Thiosocius teredinicola: one gene and its partners. The protein of the gene in region 3 interacts with the protein of the main gene of each other region in a pairwise test. Links are inferred from orthologs where the notes say so. Each region holds a gene or a part of one and is shown on either strand. Other genes may lie near its edges. The genes, in order: ribD, cysM and accC.

Region 1 (6,804 bases), 790 kb from region 3 along the record:
GCCGCAGGCCGGCCCATAGGGCGAAATGCAGGAAGTATTTCGTAGAAAAAACGACAGGACGTCGTTTTTGACGGCCGCAGGCCGGCCCGCAGGGCAAAATGCAGGACAGCATTTTGCAATCTCTCTACCCCGACCAGATTTAAGTGGTGCCAGCGGGCCATGTGCAATGCCCGGCTGACAGCACGGACCAATTTTCGGGTACATTCCTGAATACGGCCCCGATAGCTCAGTTGGATAGAGCAACGGACTTCTAATCCGTAGGTCGGGGGTTCGAATCCTCCTCGGGGCGCCATTCATCCCGCGGGGTGATCGCAAAAACAGGCTGAACGGGCCTGGTTCGATGCACGCATCGAGCAAAACCGGTTCAATGGTGGGCGTAGCTCAGTTGGTAGAGCCCTGGTTTGTGGCACCAGTGGTCGTGGGTTCGAGCCCCATCGTCCACCCCATACATCGCGAGACAAGCGGCGGCCGTCAGGCGCCGCTTTTTTCGTTTTCGGGGCCGCCGACACCCCATTCCGGCCGGGTTGACGGTATCCCTGTTCTCCATCAGACTTTCCGTTTCCCCGGGGCCTTTTGGCTGCTCCGGCCGAGCGGCCCCGTACAGGGGCCGTTTGCATTTTGAATACACGCGAGACGAGGTGGTCGATGTTCAGCAAAGACATGAAGATTGAAGGCTACGATGACGAGCTTTTTGCAGCCATCAAAGCCGAGGAGCGTCGGCAGGAAGAACACATCGAACTGATCGCCTCCGAGAACTACACCAGCCCGCGCGTGATGGAGGCCCAGGGTTCGGTGCTGACCAACAAGTACGCCGAAGGTTATCCGGCCAAGCGTTATTACGGCGGCTGTGAATACGTCGATAAGGCCGAGCAACTCGCTATCGATCGTGCCAAGAAGCTGTTTGGCGCCGACTATGCCAACGTGCAGCCGCACTCCGGCTCGCAGGCCAACTCGGCGGTGTTCATGGCGCTGTGTCAGCCGGGCGACACCATCCTCGGTATGAGCCTGGCGCATGGCGGCCACCTGACGCATGGCGCCAAGCCGAACTTTTCCGGCAAGATCTATAACGCCGTGCAGTATGGCCTGAATCCGGAGACCGGCGAGATCGATTACGACGAGGTCGAGCGACTCGCGCGTGAGCACAAGCCGAAGATGATCATCGCCGGTTTCTCGGCCTACTCGCGCATCGTCGATTGGCAGCGCTTCCGCGCCATCGCCGACGAGGTCGGAGCCTACCTGTTCGTCGACATGGCACACATCGCCGGTCTGGTCGCTGCCGGCATCTACCCGAGCCCGGTTCAAATCGCCGACGTCACCACGACGACGACGCACAAGACCCTGCGCGGCCCGCGTGCCGGCCTGATCCTGGCCAAAGCCAATGAAGAGGTCGAGAAGAAGCTCAACTCGGCGGTCTTCCCCGGTGGGCAGGGCGGCCCGCTGATGCATGCCATCGCGGCCAAGGCGGTAGCGTTCAAAGAGGCGATGGAGCCGGCGTTCGTCGAATATCAGAAGCAGGTCGTCAAGAACGCGCAGGTCATGGCGCAGGTGTTCATGGATCGCGGCTACGATGTCGTATCCAAGGGTACCGACGATCACCTGTTCCTGGTCAGCTTCATCGAGGCCGGCCTGACCGGTAAAGACGTCGACGCCTGGCTGGGCGCGGCCAACATCACGGTCAACAAAAACGCCGTGCCCAACGATCCGCAATCGCCGTTCGTCACGTCGGGTATCCGTGTCGGCACGCCGGCCGTCACCACGCGTGGCTTCGGCGAAAACGAGTGCCGCGACCTGGCGGGCTGGATGTGCGATGTGATCGACGCGCGCGGCAGTGATGAGGTCATCGCCAAGGTCAAAGACAAGGTGTTGACCATCTGCAGCAACTACCCGGTCTATCGCTGAGCCTCAGCGGCACAAGCTGCGACCGGATGACGAGACAGGTCGGGAACTGAACGATGCGTTGCCCCTTCTGCGGCGCCCAGGACACCAAGGTCGTCGACTCGCGCCTGCACGGCGACGGCGACCAGGTGCGGCGTCGCCGTGAATGCACCGTTTGCAAGGAACGCTTCACGACCTACGAAGGCGCCGAGTTGAACCTGCCGCGGGTGGTCAAGAGCGACGGGCGGCGGGTTATCTTCGATGGGCGCAAGCTGCGCGCCGGCATCGAACGCGCACTCGAAAAGCGTCCCGTTTCGACCGAGGCCACCGATGCCGCCATCAATCACATCATGCGTAAACTGATGGCCGGCGGTGAGGCCGAGGTGTCTTCGCGCAAGATCGGCGAGCTGGTCATGGATGAGCTCAAGGGCTTGGACCAGGTCGCCTTCGTGCGCTTTGCCTCGGTCTACCGCCAGTTCGAAGACGTCAACGCGTTTCGCGAAGAGATCGAGAAGCTGGAGAAGCAGCTGTCGCCCGAGGCGCGGCGTCACCAGCTCGACCTGCTCGATCCGGAAAAATGACCGCCGTATTTAACGACGACGATCATCGTTACATGGCGCGCGCACTGCGCCTGGCCGAACGCGGCCTGTACACCACCGATCCCAATCCGCGCGTCGGCTGCGTGCTGGTGAGAGACGGGCGGGTGGTCGGCGAGGGCTGGCACCGCAAGACCGGTGAGCCGCATGCCGAACGCATCGCGCTGGCTGCCGCCGGCGATGCCGCACGCGGCGCCACGGCCTATGTCACGCTCGAACCGTGCTCACACCACGGTCGCACACCGCCGTGTGCCGATGGCCTGATCGAAGCGGGCGTGGCGCGCGTTGTCGCGGCCATGACCGACCCCAATCCCCAAGTCGCCGGTGACGGTCTGCAACGCCTGCGCGATGCCGGCATCTCGGTAGATGTGGGCCTGCTCAAAGCGGATGCCATGGCGCTCAACCCCGGTTTCGTCAAGCGCATGACAAGCGGCGTGCCGCTGGTGCGCTGCAAGTTGGCGATGAGCCTCGACGGGCGCACCGCGATGGCCAGCGGCGAGAGCAAATGGATCACCGGCGAGGATGCGCGTCGCGATGTGCAATTGCTGCGCGCGCGCAGCAGCGCGGTGCTGACCGGCGTATTGACCGTCATGGCAGACGATCCGTCGATGAACGTTCGCCTGCCGGTGGCTGATCTGCCGGGCGTCGAGTCTGAAGCCTATCTGCGTCAGCCGCTGCGCGTCGTGCTCGATACCCGGCTGCGCACCTTGCCGCGTGCCCGCCTGCTGCAACTGGCGGGCGACGTACTGATCGTCTGCGGTCAGGGCGCGTCGCAAGACAGCGAAGACGAACTGCGTGCCGCCGGTGCCGACGTGTTGCGTCTGCCGCAACTGGGCGGACGTATCGATCTGACGGCGTTGCTCAAGGCGCTGGCGCAGCGCGGTATCAACGAGTTGTTGATCGAGAGCGGCGCCACGCTCGCCGGCAGTGCCCTGTCGGCAGGCATCGTGGACGAGTTGATCGTGTACATGGCGCCGCACCTGATGGGGGATGCCGCGCGTGGCCTGGTGCACCTGCCGGGTATCGAACGCATGGCGCAACGGGTGGCGCTTGAGTTTGCCGATGTGCGCCGGGTCGGTGCCGACCTGCGTCTGACACTGCGCCCACTGGCGCGCGATTGATCGAGATCGTCTGCGCCGCGTCGAACGCGTAACATTCTTTTATCTCGAGCAGTAACGCCGGAGGCAGTCTATGTTCACGGGAATCATCCAGGCCATTGGCGAGGTCGCCGATCTGCAGCAGCGCGGCGGCGACGTGCGTCTGCGCGTTCTGACCGGCAAGCTGGATCTGTCGGATGTCGAGCTGGGCGACAGCATCGCGGTCAATGGCGTGTGCCTGACGGCGGTCGATCTGCCCGGCGACGGTTTCGTGGCCGACGTGTCGCGCGAAACATTGTCATTGACCAGCCTCGGCCAGCTCGGCTCAGGCAGCAAGGTCAATCTGGAAAAGGCGTTGACCCTGGCGACGCGCCTCGGTGGTCATTTGGTTAGCGGGCATGTCGACGGTCTGGGCAAGGTCGTCGAGCGCCACGACGATGCGCGTTCGGTGCGGTTTTCGATCGAGGCGCCGACGGAGTTGGCGCGCTACATCGCACACAAGGGTTCGATCACGGTCGACGGCACCAGCCTGACTGTCAACGCCGTCGACGGTTGCCGTTTCGAACTGAATATCGTGCCGCACACCCTGCAGGAAACCATCATGGGTGGCTATGGCGTCGGCAGTAAGGTCAATCTCGAGGTGGACCTGGTGGCACGCTATCTCGAACGCCTGTTGCTCGGCGACAAGGCGGCCGAACCAGGTGCTGGATCGATCGACATGGACCTGCTGGCGCGAACGGGCTTTCTTAAGGGCTGACGCGCAGCCTGCCAGCCCGTCTAATCGTGATTCGGAAGTTGGCCGTTGTCGGCCGAGAAGCGATCGAGCGCGACCTGGGCCCAGTATTCACCGGCCGCGATCACCTCTGCGGCACGGTAGAACTCGTGTGCCCCACAGGTGTCGATCGGGATCTCGATCAACAGGTCCGGCGGGTAGGCGGCGAGCATGCAGCGCGCGATGCTGGCCTGCATGGCGTCGAGCGATAACAGCGCCGTATCGGTGATCGACAGGTTCGGCCCTTGCTCTGTCTCGTCGTTGTCGAAACCGAGGCGTTCCTGCAACTGGTCGATGAACTCCTCGATCTTCTTCTGGTAGCGGTGTTTCTCCCTGGCGGGTTTCTGCGGCGTTTTCATTTCCCGTCTTTGCAGCCGGTTGCTGCCGCCCATGTGCTTCGGTACGCCGGACAGGCTCACCGCGATCACCGCGTCGGTCGGATCCTGCAGCGTTGGGGCGATCGGCACCGGATTCAGGATGCCGCCATCGAGCAGGGGGCGGCCGTTGATCATGTGTGGTGTCATAACCGTGGGAACGGCAATCGACGCGCGGATGGCGTCGAACAGGTCGCCCTTGGTCAACCAGACCTCTTTGCGTGCGAGTACGTCGGTCGCAACGATCGTCAGCGGGGTCGGCAGGTCTTCGATCTTGTGACGGCCGACGAAATCCTGCAGCGTCTCCATGATCATCTGGCCCTTGAGCATACCGGCGCCGCGCCAGGCGATGTCGAGATAGCGCAGCACGTTGAATTCGGTCAGTTCTTCGACCCATTCGGCATACTCATCGAGCTTGCCGGCGGCATAGAAGCCGCCGATGAGTGCGCCGATCGAGCTGCCGGCAATGGCACCAATCTTCCAGCCGTTGCGCTCCAGCGCCCGGATAACGCCGATGTGCGCCAGGCCGCGCGCGCCGCCGCTGCCGAGGACCAGCGAAATTGTTTTCTTGTCGGATGTGTTCACAGCCGTTCCGGTGTCTACCTGGGGTGATCATTGCGCTGGCACGATCGGTATTGCACGCCGTTGCCAGGCAAGTCTTATTGTCTCATGGGCTGCATGCAGCCGGGCAGCGGTTTCGCGGCTATGTAACGGCTCGTCTCTTGCCGTTATCGACGCCGCACGCCGCGTTTCAAGCAACGCGTTGGTAGGTGGCGAGCAGTAGTTCGCCGGCCTCGTCGAGGTCTTTGCCGTAGGCCACGATGCCGTCTTCGTGTCCGCCCATCGAGAAGATGCCCTTGGCGGGTGCGCCATCGGCGCGCACCAGGCGGTCGACTTCGGCTGCCATCGCGGGTGTGCCGTAGCCGGCCGTGGGGTCGGTCTGTGCCAGCCCGAGTCGCTGTGCATTCGTCCAGATCACAGGGGTGTGGACGTGGATCACGGCATTGGCATGCGGCAATGCCCGGTAGATCTGGCCATGCGTCATCGCCTCGGACGAGGGCGGGGTGGGGCCGCTTGCCGACAGGGCGTTGGCGTCGATGTCGAAATCGTGCACCCACGCAAGGTCCTGATCGCTCAGCCGGTTCTTTCCGCCGGTCTGGGTGCCGGTGATGATGAAGCCGTGCGCGATGCGCAGGCTGATGTTGCCGTAGGCGTAGCCGCCGTAGCGACCCCGCGACTGGCCGATCAGCTCGCGTGCGCGGCAGCGGCCAAACCAGTCGAACAACGGTTTGAGGTCGGCGTCGGCCGGTAGCGGGCCGGGCCGGTAGTCGAGTTTGTACTGGATGACGCCCTCAGATTCTGTCATTGGGGGTGGCTCTACTGTTAAACTGCACCGTTTGCCGAATTCGTCGCATTATCATGGCTCTGAATACTACTGAAGAAATCATCGAAGACATGCGCCAGGGCCGCATGGTCATCATCATGGATGATGAGAACCGCGAAAACGAGGGCGATCTGATCCTCGCGTCGGAAAAGACCACGCCCGAAGCGATCAATTTCATGGCCAAGTACGGCCGCGGCCTGATCTGCATGACGCTGACCAAGGAGCGCTGCCGCCAACTGCGTCTGCCGCTGATGGTCAACAGCGACGATCAGCTCGCATCGACCAACTTCACCGTGTCGATCGAGGCCGCCGAGGGCGTGACCACCGGCATCTCGGCCGCCGACCGCGCCACCACGGTGCTCGCCGCGGTCAAGGCCGATGCCCAACCGCAGGACCTGGTCCAGCCGGGCCACATCTTTCCGCTGATGGCCCAGCCCGGCGGGGTGCTGGTGCGTGCCGGCCATACTGAGGCGGGCTGCGATCTGGCGCGCCTTGCGGGGCTTTCGCCGAGCTCGGTGATCGTCGAGATCCTCAACGAAGACGGCAGCATGGCGCGCCGTCCCGACCTGGAGAAGTTCGCCGCCGAGCACGATCTTAAGATCGGCACCATCGCCGACCTGATCCAGTACCGGATCAAGAACGAGAAGACCGTCGAGCGGGTGACCTCGTGCAATCTGCCGACCAAGCGTGGCGATTTCCAGTTGCT
Region 2 (6,708 bases), 1.8 Mb from region 3 along the record:
ATTGACCCGCTCGGAGGCGGCATCGCTGGCGATGCGCGGGTCGAGCACACTTGGCGCGGTGGCCACGGCGAAGCGAATGACGGCATCATCGGCGCTGCGACAACCACCCAGCACGAAGACCAGGCAGATCAGCGCCCATCTCACCATGTCCGTCTCACCATGTGGTGTACGGACGCGCGCTGAGGCTGCTGTTGAAATAGCGTTGATCGGTCGACACTTCCTCGCCGAGCCAGTCCGGCCGCTCGAAGGCTTCATCCGCATCGTCGAGTTCGATTTCGGCGACGATCAGGCCCGCATTCTCACCGTGAAACTCGTCGATCTCCCACAGGTGCCGGCCTATGGACACATGGTGCCGTGTCTTGTCGATCAAAGGTCGCAAGGCAACCCGGTCAAGGATCTCCTGCGCGTCGTCGAGTGGAATCTCGTATTCGTATTCCAGGCGGTGGATGCCGTCGACCGTTTGTTTGATGTTGAGTTCGGCCTTGTCGCCTTTGATCCGTACGCGGATCGCAGACTGTTCGCCGCGCGCGAGGTAACCCTGGATCAAGCGTGTACTTTCGCCGACCTGTGCGCGCCACGCATCCGATTTGATCAGGAACTTGCGTTCAATCTCCTGTCCCACAGTTACCCCTTCTCAAACAAGGCGATCGATTCGACGTGCGCCGTGTGCGGAAACATATCCATGACACCGGCACTGACGAGACGGTAACCATACTTGCCCACCAACTCACCCGCATCGCGCGCCAAGGTGCCCGGATAACAGGACACGTACACAATGCGCTGCACGCCCATAACCGAGAGATACGGTAGCACCTGCAGTGCACCGCTGCGCGGCGGATCCAGCAGCACCTTGTTGAAACGCTGTTTCATCCACGGTTCGGCCTGCAGTTCGCCGTATAGGTCTGCCGTGTAGAAGGTGGCGTTGTGCAATCCATTACGTTCGGCGTTGGCCCGCGCGCGCTCCACCAAACCCGCATCGCCTTCGACGCCGACCACCGCGTTCGCGCTACGCGCGATCGGCAGCGTGAAATTGCCGATACCGCAGAATAAGTCCAGCACCTGGTCATCCGGCTGCGGATCCAGTAGATCCAAGGCGCGCGCCACCATCTTGCGGTTGATCTCGGTATTGACCTGGGTGAAGTCGCCGGGAAGGAATGACAGCGTGACATCGTAATCGGGCAAGGCGTAACGCAGGTCGACCTCAGCCGACAGCGGCACCACTGAATCCGGCCCACCCGGCTGCAGATAGAACACCACGTCGTTGGTCTGCTGAAAGCGGTTCAACGCCTGCTCGTCTTCGCCGCTGAGCGGTTCCAGAAGCCGCAGGATCAACACGCAACGATCGTCATCCATGGCCATTTCAATCTGCGGCACACGGTTGTTGATACTCAGTGATTCGATCAGTGCACTCAGCGCCGGCAGCAGCGTGCCGACGCGCGGATGCAACACCTCGCAGCGCGCCAGATCGGCAACATAGCTGGAGCCTCGCTCGCGAAAGCCGACCAGCACTTTTTCCTTGCGCGTGACGTTCTTGACGCCGAGCCGCGCCTTGCGCCGATACCCCCATGGCTCGTCGTTGACCAGTGGCGGCAGAATGCTGTCGGGCGCGACGCGGCCGATCTGTCGAAAGTTATCCAGCAATACACCTTGTTTGGCTGACACCTGGGCCGCCGAATCAAGATGCTGCAGACTGCATCCACCGCACACGCCGTAGTGTGCACAGCGCGGCTCGACCCGATCCGGCGATGCGCTGATGACCGAGACGACCTGGCCTTCGTCATGGTTGCGCCGCCGCTGCAGATAACGGAACTTGACCTGCTCTCCGGGCAGTGCGCCGTGGATGAACGTGGCCTTGCCGTCGACCCTGGCTACCCCGCGGCCGTCGTGACCCACGCTATCGATGACTGCATCGAACTCGCCTTCCGGCGGCCGTGCTCGTCTGCGCCTTCCACCCATTCAGGCCTCGCCCCAGGCAGCCAGAAACTCCGCCATATGTGTCTGCTCGCTCTTTGCCAGGGCGTCGCGCAACTTGACGATCACCCGGGCGCTGTCGTGCCGACTCATATCACCGGTTACCGTGAACAGCCGCAATGCCAGCAGATAGGTGTTGAGCGCGACGATGTCGCTGTGGGCCTGTACGTTGTCGTAGTTACCCTTCATCCAGCCGGCAATCACGCTGTCTTCATCATGGCTGAGCAGACCCGGAAAACCGAGCTTGCGCGACGTCTCATCGAGCGCCGGCAGATCAGTGGTGGTCGGCGACAACCAGCGCTGGATATCGAGATGAATGTCGGTGCCTTCGCGCAATGCCTGCCAGTAGGCGGGAAAGCTGAGCGTATGTTTGAGCGTGCGGAAATGGATCAACGGAATGGTGAGCCTGCTGCCGTCCCACGAAACCACCCGACCGTCGCGCAGCGTTGCCTTGTAGAACGCCTGCAGCATGTCCTCTTCGCTGTTCTGCCCGGCGTGCATCGATGTCAGATGCACGTTGTCGACCGAGTGCTGGATCAGGGTCATGCCGGCGATCGCGCGTTGATCCCAGCGCAGGTCCTCGTTCGAACCCGTCTGTTGCTTGCGGCGGTGAAACAGGACCTTGGATACCGACTTGTCGTCGAGGTCGTGCAGATTGAAAAGATCGCGCGTGGTTGCGGTATCCGGAACCGACGAGATGGCGAGCACCGAGAAACGCATGACTATTCCGAGGGAAAGATGCCGGTCGACAGATAGCGGTCACCCCGATCACAGACGATCGCGACGATCACCGCGTTCTCGACCTCTTCCGACAGACGCAGCGCGGCAGCCACGGCACCGCCGGACGATACGCCGCAAAAGATACCCTCTTCGGCCGCAAGTCGCCGCGTGGTCTCCTCGGCCTCTGGCTGGGATACGTCCATCTCGCGATCAACCAGCGAGGCATCAAAGATATCGGGGATGTATTCCACCGGCCAGCGACGGATACCCGGAATCGAGGCCCCTTCGGCCGGCTGCACACCGATAATCTGCGGACGTGGCGTCTGTTCCCGAAGGTAACGCGCGGTGCCGGTAATGGTCCCGGTGGTGCCCATGGCGCTGACGAAATGGGTCACCGTCCCGCCGGTATCCCGCCAGATCTCCGGACCGGTGGTTTCGTAGTGCGCCAGCGGATTGTCCGGATTGGCGAACTGGTTCAGCACCTTGCCTTTTCCCTCGCGTTCCATCTGCAGCGCGAGGTCGCGCGCCCCTTCCATGCCTTGCTCACGCGTCACCAGGATCAGCTCGGCGCCGTAAGCGCGCATCGAGGCCCGCCTTTCCACGCTGAGATTCTCCGGCATGATAAGGATCATGCGATAGCCGCGAATCGCGCAGACCATTGCCAGCGCGATGCCGGTGTTACCGCTGGTCGCCTCGATCAGCGTGTCACCCGGTTTGATGTCGCCACGTTCCTCGGCGTGCTTGATCATCGACAGGGCCGGACGATCTTTGACCGATCCCGCCGGGTTGTCGCCTTCCAATTTGACCAGCAAGGTATTGCTGGTATCGCCGGGTAGCCGTTGCAACCGCACCAGGGGCGTATTGCCGACACAGGATTCAATCGTGGGGTACTTCATCGGCTCAGTTTAAACAATCGATTACGCCAAAACGAGGTAGTATCTGCCAAACTTGTGCGTTTGAGGCCAGATTCGATTCGCCGGGGCTCCGATTTGCTGAAAATTCCAAAAGTCTTCCGCTCGGACAGCATCTATTATCGCACCTATTTCATTACCCTGGCGCCGTCGCTGGCCGCGCTGGGCGGTTTCGGCGTCTATGCCTGGCTCGGCGCCGACCAGCCCAATCTCGCGGTCGCCGGCCTGTTGGTCGTCCTCGGCGGACTCGCCGTCAGCCTGATCGTTGCCGCCGATCGCCTGCGCCACATGCTGCGCCCGATCGCGGTCGTCATCCGCGCCATGCAGCGGGTACGTGCAGGCGAACTCAACGTACAGATCCCCAACGCTGCCCGCGGTGAGATGGGTGAACTCGAGGCAGGCTTCAACGCCATGGCCCAGGAGATCGCCGCCGGCCAGGAACTGCTCCAGGAACGCATCGAGCAGGCCACGCGCGAGGCCCAGGAGAGCATGGAGGTGATCGAGATCCGCAACGCCGAGCTCGATCTGGCGCGCCGCCGGGCGATCGAGGCAAGCCGTGCCAAATCCGAGTTCCTGGCCAATATGAGTCACGAGATCCGCACGCCGATGAACGGCATCATCGGCTTCACCCGCCTGCTGGCCAAGACGGAGATGAACGACAAGCAGCGCGATTTCGTGCTGACCATTCAGAAATCCGCCAGCTCGTTGCTGCGTATCGTCGACGATATCCTGGATTTCTCCCAGCTCGAGTCGGGCAAACTTGTGCTCAGCCACGAGCCGTTCAGTCTGCGCGAATGCGTCGAGAGCGCCGTGACCCTGTGGGCGCCGCAGGCGCATGCCAAGCACCTGGAACTGGTGTCCATGGTTTACAACGATGTGCCCGACCACCTGGTCGGCGATGAGACCCGCATCATCCAGATCATCAACAACCTGGTCAGCAATGCCGTCAAGTACACCGACCGTGGCGAGATCGTCGTGCGGGTGATGCTCGACGAGGAGGAGGCGCACAAGATCGGGGTCACGTTCGCTGTCAGCGACACCGGCATCGGCATACCCCTCGGCGAGCAGCAACGCCTGTTTCTGGCGTTCGACCAGGGTAGCTCGACTACCAACCGGCTGTTCGGCGGCACCGGGCTGGGGCTGAGCATCTGTCATTCGCTGGCCGAAGCGATGGACGGCCATGTCAACGTCACCAGCCGACTCGGTGAGGGCTCAGTGTTTCGGGTAACCATCAAGCTCGACCTCGACCCTGATGCACCACCGGTTCGTCACTCGCCGCCCCTGAACCGTCGCGGTCTGTTGATCGAAAAACACGATCTGTCGCGCATCGCTTTGCGCAACTCGCTCAACGACATGGGACTTGCAGTCGACGACTACCCGCAATATTCGGTAATACCCACCCTCGAGCTCGATCGCTACGCCCTGGTCGCACTCGGCTGCAACGATGACGAAGACAATATCCGCGAGTGCCTCGAGCAGATTCGAGGGCTGAGCGGCGAGCAGGCGTTGCCGGTCATCGCCCTGGTATCGAGTTCGGATGAAGAGGTGCTGAACCGGTTCGTTGCCGCGGGCGCCCGCTTCTGTTTGAGTAAGCCACCGCAACTGCATCACTTGCAGGAGAGCCTCCGCGGTTGTCTGCGGGCCGGCAAAGTGGCGCCGCAGAATGTATCCGCAAATCACACCCAACCATCGGACAACGCGCCCGTCGACCACCAGCATGTGCTGCAGGGAAAGCTGTGCCTGGCCGCCGATGACCACCCGATCAACCTGCAACTGATCGTTCACCTGCTGACCGATATGGGTGCCGAAGTACTCAAGGCGACCGACGGCGACGAAGCGGTGGAACTGGCCCGGCAACATCCGATCGATATGGCATTTCTCGACGTTCACATGCCGCGCATGAACGGTCTGGAGGCGGCACGCCGCATCCAATCGCTCTACCCGGGCAAACCGGTACCGATCATCGCGCTCACCGCGGATGTCGCGGAACGCAATCAGCGCGAGATCGCGCGCGCCGGCATCCAGCGTTTTCTGATCAAGCCGGTCAGCGATGAAGACCTGCGCAAGACCGTTGTCGAATTGGTCGACGGCAGCAGCGGACAGGCCGGCTTCATCAATGCCAGCGCGCAGACCCTGCCCGAGAACGATTGGCCGGTGCGCGACCAAGCGCAGGCGCTGCGGATTGCGGGTGGCTCGGAAAGCATTGCGCGCAAGCTGTTCGAAGAGCTGCGTCGTGAACTGCCGACAACCATCGATGCGCTGCGTCAGAACCTCACCGAAAAGAACTGGTCGGAGCTTTGGCAGTTATCGCACCGCTTGCACGGCGCCTCGGCAGTCTGTGGCGTGCCGGCGTTGTACCACGCCTTGGGAGAGCTGCAGCCGGCGATTACGCTGGAAGACGATTCTGCCGTCAGCATGCTGCTTGAACGCGTGATCCACGAAGCCCAACGTATTATCGAACTCGAGTCCTACGAAGCCGACAACCCTTGATTTGGGATCAGCCCTCAGGCGGTTGCAACAGGGCTTTCATATCCGCGACCGCGGCATGCAGGCCACTGAAAACCGCACGACTGACGATCGCGTGACCGATATTGAATTCCAGGATGCCATCGATGGCGGCGACGTCCTTGATGTTGTGATAGTCGAGCCCGTGTCCGGCGTTGACCTGCAGACCCAGTTGCAGACCCTGCGAGACGGCATTCGCGATGCGCGCCAGATTGTCGTGCCGCGCGACCGAATTGGCGGCCTCCGCGTAGTGGCCGGTATGGATCTCGACAACCGGCGCACCGATCTCAGTCGCTGCTTCGAGCTGGCGCGAATCGGCATCGATGAACAATGAGACACGCACGCCGGCATCGGCAAGCGCGGCACAATAGTCTTTAAGATACGACACGCTCGACGCAGCATCGAGACCGCCTTCTGTGGTCAACTCTTCGCGGCGTTCCGGTACCAGGCAGCAGTCCGCGGGCCGCACGCGTTTGGCGATCTCCAACATCTCTGACGTCGCGGCCATCTCCAGGTTCATACGCGTCTGCAAAATGTCGGCGAGCATGTCGACGTCGCGATCCTGGATATGGCGGCGGTCTTCGCGCAGGTGCAAGGTAAT
Region 3 (6,733 bases):
CAAGCGCGGCCAGCAAGTGGCCGCGTATTCTCGGTTAGGTTCTCGGCTGAGTTTATTCGATTTCGTACTGCGCCAGTTTTTTTCGCAACGTGCTGCGGCTGATTCCGAGCAGGGTGGCTGCCTTGCTCTGGTTTCCGCCGGTGTATTCCATCACGGTTTCGAACAACGGTTGTTCGACCTGCTGCATCACCAGCTGATGCAGGTCATTGGGCTGCGTGCCATCGAGCTGATCGAAATAATGGACCAGGGCGTCACGAACGACTTCGCGGAGCGGTTCTTTCTTTTTCGTCTTGGCCACGGCAAAACTACCTGTAACGCGGGGCGAATAATGCGTACCTTCAAAGCTCACGCTGCCTGTACCTCCTTTGTGGACACTGGGCTGATACCCGTTGTCTTCTTGTCATTGAGGGTGCTGAAAAACTCCCTGATCAGCCTACCTTGTTCTTGTGTTGTTTGTGCTGCATTGATCCGTTGCCGAAATGCGGTTGCTCCCGGTTGCGATTTGCAATACCAAGCGATGTGCTTGCGAGCCACTTGCACGCCATGCTTTGCGCCATACAGGCCGTACAGTTCGTCCAGGTGCTCGAGCAGAAGATCCCGTATCCATTCGGGATCCGGTGCCGCAAGTTGTTCACCGGTCTTCAGAAAGTGAACGATCTCGCGAAATATCCAAGGTCGGCCTTGCGCCGCGCGTCCGACCATCAGCGCATCGGCGCCGCTTACAGACAGCACATCGGCGGCTTTGCGCGGTGAGTCGATGTCGCCGTTGGCGATCACCGGAATCGTCACTGCATTCTTCACCTGCCGCACGGTGTCGAATTCAGCCTCGCCGCGAAACCCGCATGCCCGCGTGCGGCCGTGTACGGCGATCGCCGCGATACCGGCATTCTGCGCCAAGTGTGCGATCTGTGGCGCGTTGCGATTGTGCGCATCCCACCCGGTGCGCATCTTCAGTGTGACCGGCACCTCAACCGCCGCAACCACGGCGTCGAGAATTCGCTTTACCAGGTCTTCGTCGCGCATCAGCGCCGAACCGGCAGCCACCTTGCACACCTTCTTGGCTGGACAGCCCATGTTGATGTCGATGATCTGTGCACCGTGGGCGACGTTTACGCGTGCCGCTTCGGCCATGCGTTGCGGCTCGGTGCCGACAATCTGCACTGAGATCGGGCCGGGTTCGCCTTTGTGATCGAGTCGCCTGACGGTCTTGCGGGTGCCATACAGACTCGCGTCGGCCGTGATCATTTCCGATACGGCGAGTCCGGCTCCCAGGCGACGGCACAGGGCGCGAAACGGACGGTCGGTGACACCGGCCATGGGCGCCACGATCAAATTGTTGTCAAGTTGATGTGGACCGATTCGCACGTCGATTGATGGCCTCAACAATTCCAGCGTCGCCTCGCTTCGCAAGCCGTTCGCGGTCTCTGCGTACCGTCTGGCTGCGCTGTTGTTATCCGCGCCGTTTTTTTTGTTCGGCAGGAGGTCGACAGGGGGACGCTATGTTACGCCGAAATGACAGGTGCGCAAGTAGAGAAGTATGACAATTCGACGCTATAGAAAGTCGATTGCAAAGCCGGTTGCCTGGTACCCGGGATCTTCAAAATCCAGGCTGATAGTGATTACTTCGCCCGCATCGATAACGCGATCTTTGGGCGGTGGTGGGTAAAGATATTCGCGTGGCGTCAGACGACGTCTAACCAACACCAACCCGTTGGTGTTCATCAACGACAATTGAATGTCCGGCAACGGTTGAGCGGTGTCTGCATCGTTACGGATGCGTGCATTCAGCGTTAATGAACTGGCAACGTTCTCCGTGGGCTGGATGTCGCGATAAACGATGATGAACTTGTTTGGCGCGTGAACCAGACTGGGTCTGCATTCGATAAATTCGCAAACCGGTTCGAGCAGCGGAAATTGGCGAAGCAGCAGCTCGCGGTTCTGCCAGGCAAGCTGCATGGCCAACGCGGCGACCAATATCACGGCCAATGTCACGTACAGGGCGCCGAACCTCGATTTCTTCTCGTACAGGGTGTCCAAGACATCAAGTGCGGCCTCGGGCGACGCCTGTAGCGCCGGCAAATCGCCATCGAGTGCCTGCGGTTGCGGCGAGGATTCTTGTGGTGCGGTGGCGCCTTTGTCGCGCGCGCGCTCTCCCGGATGCGAATCGGGCGCACGGTCGGACGGAGGTTCGCCGACGCCGTCGAGTGCGTCGAACAAAGTATCGCAGGCGGAACAGCGCGTAAGACCTTCGGATTCGAGAAGATCGCTCGCTTTGACGTTGTTCAGCGTTTGGCATTTCGGACAATAGGTCTTCACGTATTGCCTCTACGACGACCGGCCATGTAGCAGCACCCAGTCTTCTTTGTGTTTGATGGGGCCGAAGTGTAAACGTTTTGTGTAAGCCTGCATGACGCTGTCGGCCTGTTCGCGCAGGATACCCGACATCACCAGGTCGCCGTCGGCTGCCACCAGCGGTTCGATCTGTGGCGCGAGTTCGATCAACACGTTGGCGAGGATGTTGGCCAGCACCAGGTTGGCTTGCCGCGGTTCGAACACCGAACTGTGAAACACCTCGAGCCGGTCCTCGACACCATTGCGCCTGGCGTTGTCCAAGGTTGCCGTCAATGCCTGCGGATCATGGTCGATGGCCACCGCGTGAGCGGCGCCCAACTTCAGTGCGGCGATCGCCAGAATCCCTGAGCCGCAGCCGAAATCGATCACCGATTTGCCGGTTACGGAATGGCCGTCGAGCCATTCGAGGCAGAGCGCGGTGGTCGGGTGTGTGCCGGTACCGAACGCCAGGCCGGGATCGAGGTCGAGAATGACCGCGTCGGGCTGTTCCACCTGGTGACCGGTAGGTCTGATCCACAGGCGTTCGCCGAATTGCATGGGTTTGAACAAGTCGAGCCAGGCGCGTTCCCAGTCCCGGTCGTCGATACGTTCGAGCGTGAGGTGGCGGCTGACGTCTGCCGACAATGCCTGGTTGATCGCACTGCGCAAGCTGTCGGCATCGGTGTCGTGTTCGAACAGCCCGGTCACCCGGGTCGCCTGCCACAGCGGCGTTGCTCCCGGCGCGGGTTCGAGCATGGGTTCGTCACCGGCATCTCCCAGGGTGACGGCCACGGCGCCTAGGTTTTCGAACAACAGTTCGATGAGGGGGGCGCGTGATTTGTCGACAGTCAGATGAGCTTGCAGCCAGGTCATGGCGGCATTCTACGTGGAAAGTCAGGCCGGGTGGTGCGTCGCGCCCGGTTCGCCCGCCGCACCGCTCGCCTGCCTTACAAGCCGAGCTTCTTTTCCAGGTAGTGGATGTTCATGCCGCCCGCGGCGAAGTTCTCGTCGACCATGATCTCAGCCTGCAACGGGATGTTCGTCTTGATGCCGTCGATAACCATTTCAGACAGAGCGGTACGCATCCGGGCGATGGCGACATCGCGCGTCTCGCCGTGCGTGATCAGCTTGCCGATCATCGAGTCGTAGTAGGGCGGCACGCGATAACCGTTGTAGATGTGCGTGTCGACGCGCACGCCGGGTCCACCGGGGATATGCAGTTGGGTGATGTCGCCCGGGCTCGGCATGAAGTTCTTCGGGTCTTCCGCGTTGATGCGGCATTCCACGGCGTGACCGCGGAACTTGATGTCGTCCTGTGTGTAGCTCAGCGGCTCGCCGCTGGCGATCAGCAGTTGTTCCTTGACGATGTCGACGCCGGTGATCATCTCGGTGACCGGGTGCTCGACCTGCACGCGGGTGTTCATTTCGATGAAGTAGAACTCACCGTTCTCATACAGAAACTCGAAGGTGCCCGCGCCGCGGTAACCGATCTGGCGGCAGGCTTCGGCGCAACGCCCGCCCATGCGCTGGCGCAGCTCATCGCTGATGCCCGGCCCCGGGGCCTCCTCGACCACCTTCTGGTGACGGCGCTGCATCGAACAATCGCGCTCGCCCAGGTGAATGGCGTTGCCGTGCATGTCGGCCAACACCTGGAATTCCACGTGGCGCGGGTTCTCCAGATACTTCTCCATATAGACCGTTTCGTTGCCGAACGCAGCGCCCGCCTCGGCCTTGGTCAGCGAGATCGCGCTGAGCAGCGAGGCCTCTGAATGCACCACCCGCATGCCGCGCCCGCCGCCGCCACCGGCGGCTTTGACGATCACCGGATAGCCGATGTCGCGCGCCAGGTGCAGGGTGCGTTCGTCGTTGTCGTCGAGCGGCCCGTCCGATCCGGGTACCGTGGGTACGCCGGCTTCCTTCATGGCCTCGATCGCGGTGATCTTGTCACCCATCAGGCGGATCGTTTCGGGTTTGGGGCCGATGAACACGAAGCCGGATTGCTCGACCCGCTCAGCGAAATCGGCGTTCTCCGACAGGAAGCCATAGCCTGGGTGAATGGCCTGGGCATCGCACACCTCGGCGGCGCTGATCAGGGCCGGCACGTTGAGGTAGCTGGCTGCAGATGCGGCCGGACCGATGCACACCGATTCGTCGGCGAGGCGTACGTGTTTCAGATCTCGGTCGGCTTCAGAGTGAACGGCGACGGTGCGCACGCCCAGTTCCCGACACGCGCGCAGAATGCGCAGCGCGATCTCGCCGCGGTTGGCGATAACGATTTTTTCAAACATGCGATCAACCAATCACGAAGAGTGGTTCGTTGTACTCCACCGGCTGGCCGTTTTCGACGAGCACCTCGATGACTTTGCCGGCCTTGTCCGATTCGATCTGATTCAGGATCTTCATCGCTTCGATGATGCACAGCGTTTCGCCCGGCGCGACCGACTGGCCTTCGGTCACGAAGGGTTTGGCGCCTGGCGAGGGTGCGCGGTAGAAGGTGCCGACCATCGGCGAACGGATCACGTGGCCCTGTGGCTCGGCCGGTGCCTCCGGCTTGGCGGCGGCTGCCGATTCTGCCGCTACTGGTGCTGCCGCCATAACCTGGGGCGTGGCCGCCATCATCGCCGGGGCGATGGTGCTGGCGCGGCTGATGCGTACCGACTCTTCGCCTTCGTGTATCTCGATTTCGGCGACGTCGGACTCTTCGAGCAATTCGATCAGTTTTTTGACTTTACGGATATCCATCAGGATGTTTTCTCAATTCGCGGAGTTTCTCGAACCGTTCAATCGGCCAGCCGGCTCAGGGCGGCGGCGAGTGCAAGTTCGTAACCCTGTGCGCCCAGTCCGCTGATCACGCCGACGGCGACGTCGGACAGATAGGACTGGTGGCGAAACGATTCGCGGGCGAATACGTTTGACAGGTGCACTTCGATGAACGGGATGGCGACCCCCAGCAGGGCATCGCGCAGGGCGATGCTGGTGTGGGTCAGGGCGGCGGGGTTGATCAGGATGAAGTTCACCCCTTCGGTGCCCGCAGCGTGGATTCTGTCGATAATTGCGTATTCGGCGTTGCTCTGAAAGAAGCTGAGCTGATGGCCAGTCGCCAGCTCGACGAGGCGTGCTTCGATGTCGGCGAGGGTGTCTTGTCCATAAACCGCAGGCTCGCGCGAACCCAGCAGGTTCAGGTTTGGCCCGTTCAGGACAAGAATGTGCGCCATGTTAACGTCGATTCCTCAAGCGCGTTTGTGTGACCAAAGCGTTGCTCTTGCAGGGATTTGTGCCGAAAAGGCTGTAATTTGCCCGCAATTGTCGACCAAGTTGAGGGTTTTGTCTAGGGCTGGGCTTCCTTTGTGCGCCCTTTATCCGCGATCAGCCGCGGCCGCGGTGTTGCAGCAGCACGGGTTCGAGGTTTTCGCGCTTCAGGCCGCCGGTGTGACGCATCACAATCGTGCCGTCGGGCGCGGCGACCACGGTGAACGGCAGGCCGCCGGAGCGGTTGCCGAGCCTGCGCGACAGGACGGTGGCCTCGATGCCGCCGATCAGGATCGGGTAGTTGACGCCGAATTCGTTGGCGAACTCGCGCGTGGGTTCGACCTCGTCGATCGCGATGCCGATGAACTGCACCTGTTCGCCGAACTCTTGCTGCAACTCGACGAACAGTGGCGTCTCTTCGCGACACGGCAGGCACCAGGTCGCCCAGAAGTTCACGACGACGAGTTTGCCGGCATAGTCGGACAGGCTGCGTTTGCTGTTGTGCAGGTCCGGGTAGCTGGCATCGGGCAGCGAGTCGACGACCACCACCTCTTTCTCGATCAGTTTTGCGGCGTCTGCCGTCTTCTGTTGCTCGTAGCTTCGCCAGGCGAATCCGACCCCGGCGCCGATCAGCGTACAGACGACAGTGAGGACGAACAGCTTGTTGATTTTCACGGTGATATCGCTTGTGCCACGTGCTCGGCAAATCCCTGCGGGCCTTTGAATCCGAGCAGACGCAAGTGCCTACGCTCATTGCCATCGGGTCCCCAGAATATCATTGCCGGCGGTGCAGGAATGCCGATGCGTTCCTGTAGTGCCTTGTCGGCGTCATCCTGACGAGTCACGTCGGCCTGCAGCAACACCATCTGCGACATGCCTTGCTGTACCTTCGCGTCGGGGAAGGTCTCGCGTTCCATCTGTTTGCAGTAGGTGCACCAGTCGGCGTAGAAATCGAGCATGACCGGTTTGCCTTGTGCCTTGGCCGCGGCCAGTTCACGGTCGAGATCAGCGTTGCTCTTGATCTGTTTGAAGGTGGCATGCTCGGCCTGACCGGCTATCGCGCCGCCGGCGAACACGCCGCGCAGCGGTTGCACGGTGTCCTTGCTGCCCAGTGCGGCGCCGATCAGGAAGGTTGCGCCATAGATTACCGCGG

Evidence for each region.
Region 1: the proteins of accC (region 3) and ribD interact in binary tests that used the Escherichia coli proteins (3 or more experiments, as listed by UniProt). The link is inferred for Thiosocius teredinicola from one-to-one orthologs.
Region 2: the proteins of accC (region 3) and cysM interact in binary tests that used the Escherichia coli proteins (3 or more experiments, as listed by UniProt). The link is inferred for Thiosocius teredinicola from one-to-one orthologs.

What each region holds. Positions count from the first base shown.
Region 1 is NZ_CP019936.1:1,181,143-1,187,946, forward strand. What follows is about bases 1,532-4,522. They hold ribD (bifunctional diaminohydroxyphosphoribosylaminopyrimidine deaminase/5-amino-6-(5-phosphoribosylamino)uracil reductase RibD), read left to right. Parts: upstream 1,532-2,452; coding sequence 2,453-3,592; downstream 3,593-4,522. Other genes in these bases: glyA (serine hydroxymethyltransferase), read left to right, coding at 1,532-1,899; nrdR (transcriptional regulator NrdR), read left to right, coding at 1,953-2,456; B1781_RS05790 (riboflavin synthase), read left to right, coding at 3,663-4,325; B1781_RS05795 (patatin-like phospholipase family protein), read right to left, coding at 4,346-4,522. Also shown: more of glyA, read left to right, coding at 646-1,531; more of B1781_RS05795, read right to left, coding at 4,523-5,299; B1781_RS05800 (class II aldolase/adducin family protein), read right to left, coding at 5,466-6,080; ribBA (bifunctional 3,4-dihydroxy-2-butanone-4-phosphate synthase/GTP cyclohydrolase II), read left to right, coding at 6,134-6,804. UniProt on the Escherichia coli protein: Converts 2,5-diamino-6-(ribosylamino)-4(3h)-pyrimidinone 5'-phosphate into 5-amino-6-(ribosylamino)-2,4(1h,3h)-pyrimidinedione 5'-phosphate.
Region 2 is NZ_CP019936.1:2,221,803-2,228,510, reverse strand. What follows is about bases 1,641-4,535. They hold cysM (cysteine synthase CysM), read right to left. Parts: upstream 3,588-4,535; coding sequence 2,694-3,587; downstream 1,641-2,693. Other genes in these bases: B1781_RS10715 (response regulator), read left to right, coding at 3,681-4,535; B1781_RS10725 (hypothetical protein), read right to left, coding at 1,957-2,691; rlmD (23S rRNA (uracil(1939)-C(5))-methyltransferase RlmD), read right to left, coding at 1,641-1,956. In the rest of the region: B1781_RS10740 (ABC transporter substrate-binding protein), read right to left, coding at 1-147; B1781_RS10735 (CYTH domain-containing protein), read right to left, coding at 155-622; more of rlmD, read right to left, coding at 625-1,640; more of B1781_RS10715, read left to right, coding at 4,536-6,092; pdxJ (pyridoxine 5'-phosphate synthase), read right to left, coding at 6,100-6,708. UniProt on the Escherichia coli protein: Two cysteine synthase enzymes are found. Both catalyze the same reaction. Cysteine synthase B can also use thiosulfate in place of sulfide to give cysteine thiosulfonate as a product.
Region 3 is NZ_CP019936.1:388,186-394,918, forward strand. The notes cover bases 2,450-5,369. They hold accC (acetyl-CoA carboxylase biotin carboxylase subunit), read right to left. Parts: upstream 4,620-5,369; coding sequence 3,279-4,619; downstream 2,450-3,278. Other genes in these bases: prmA (50S ribosomal protein L11 methyltransferase), read right to left, coding at 2,450-3,204; accB (acetyl-CoA carboxylase biotin carboxyl carrier protein), read right to left, coding at 4,624-5,073; aroQ (type II 3-dehydroquinate dehydratase), read right to left, coding at 5,112-5,369. Outside these bases: DNA-binding transcriptional regulator Fis, read right to left, coding at 53-349; tRNA dihydrouridine synthase DusB, read right to left, coding at 346-1,365; B1781_RS01825 (zinc-ribbon and DUF3426 domain-containing protein), read right to left, coding at 1,552-2,316; more of prmA, read right to left, coding at 2,326-2,449; more of aroQ, read right to left, coding at 5,370-5,546; B1781_RS01850 (TlpA family protein disulfide reductase), read right to left, coding at 5,698-6,255; protein-disulfide reductase DsbD, read right to left, coding at 6,252-6,733. UniProt on the Escherichia coli protein: This protein is a component of the acetyl coenzyme A carboxylase complex; first, biotin carboxylase catalyzes the carboxylation of the carrier protein and then the transcarboxylase transfers the carboxyl group to form malonyl-CoA.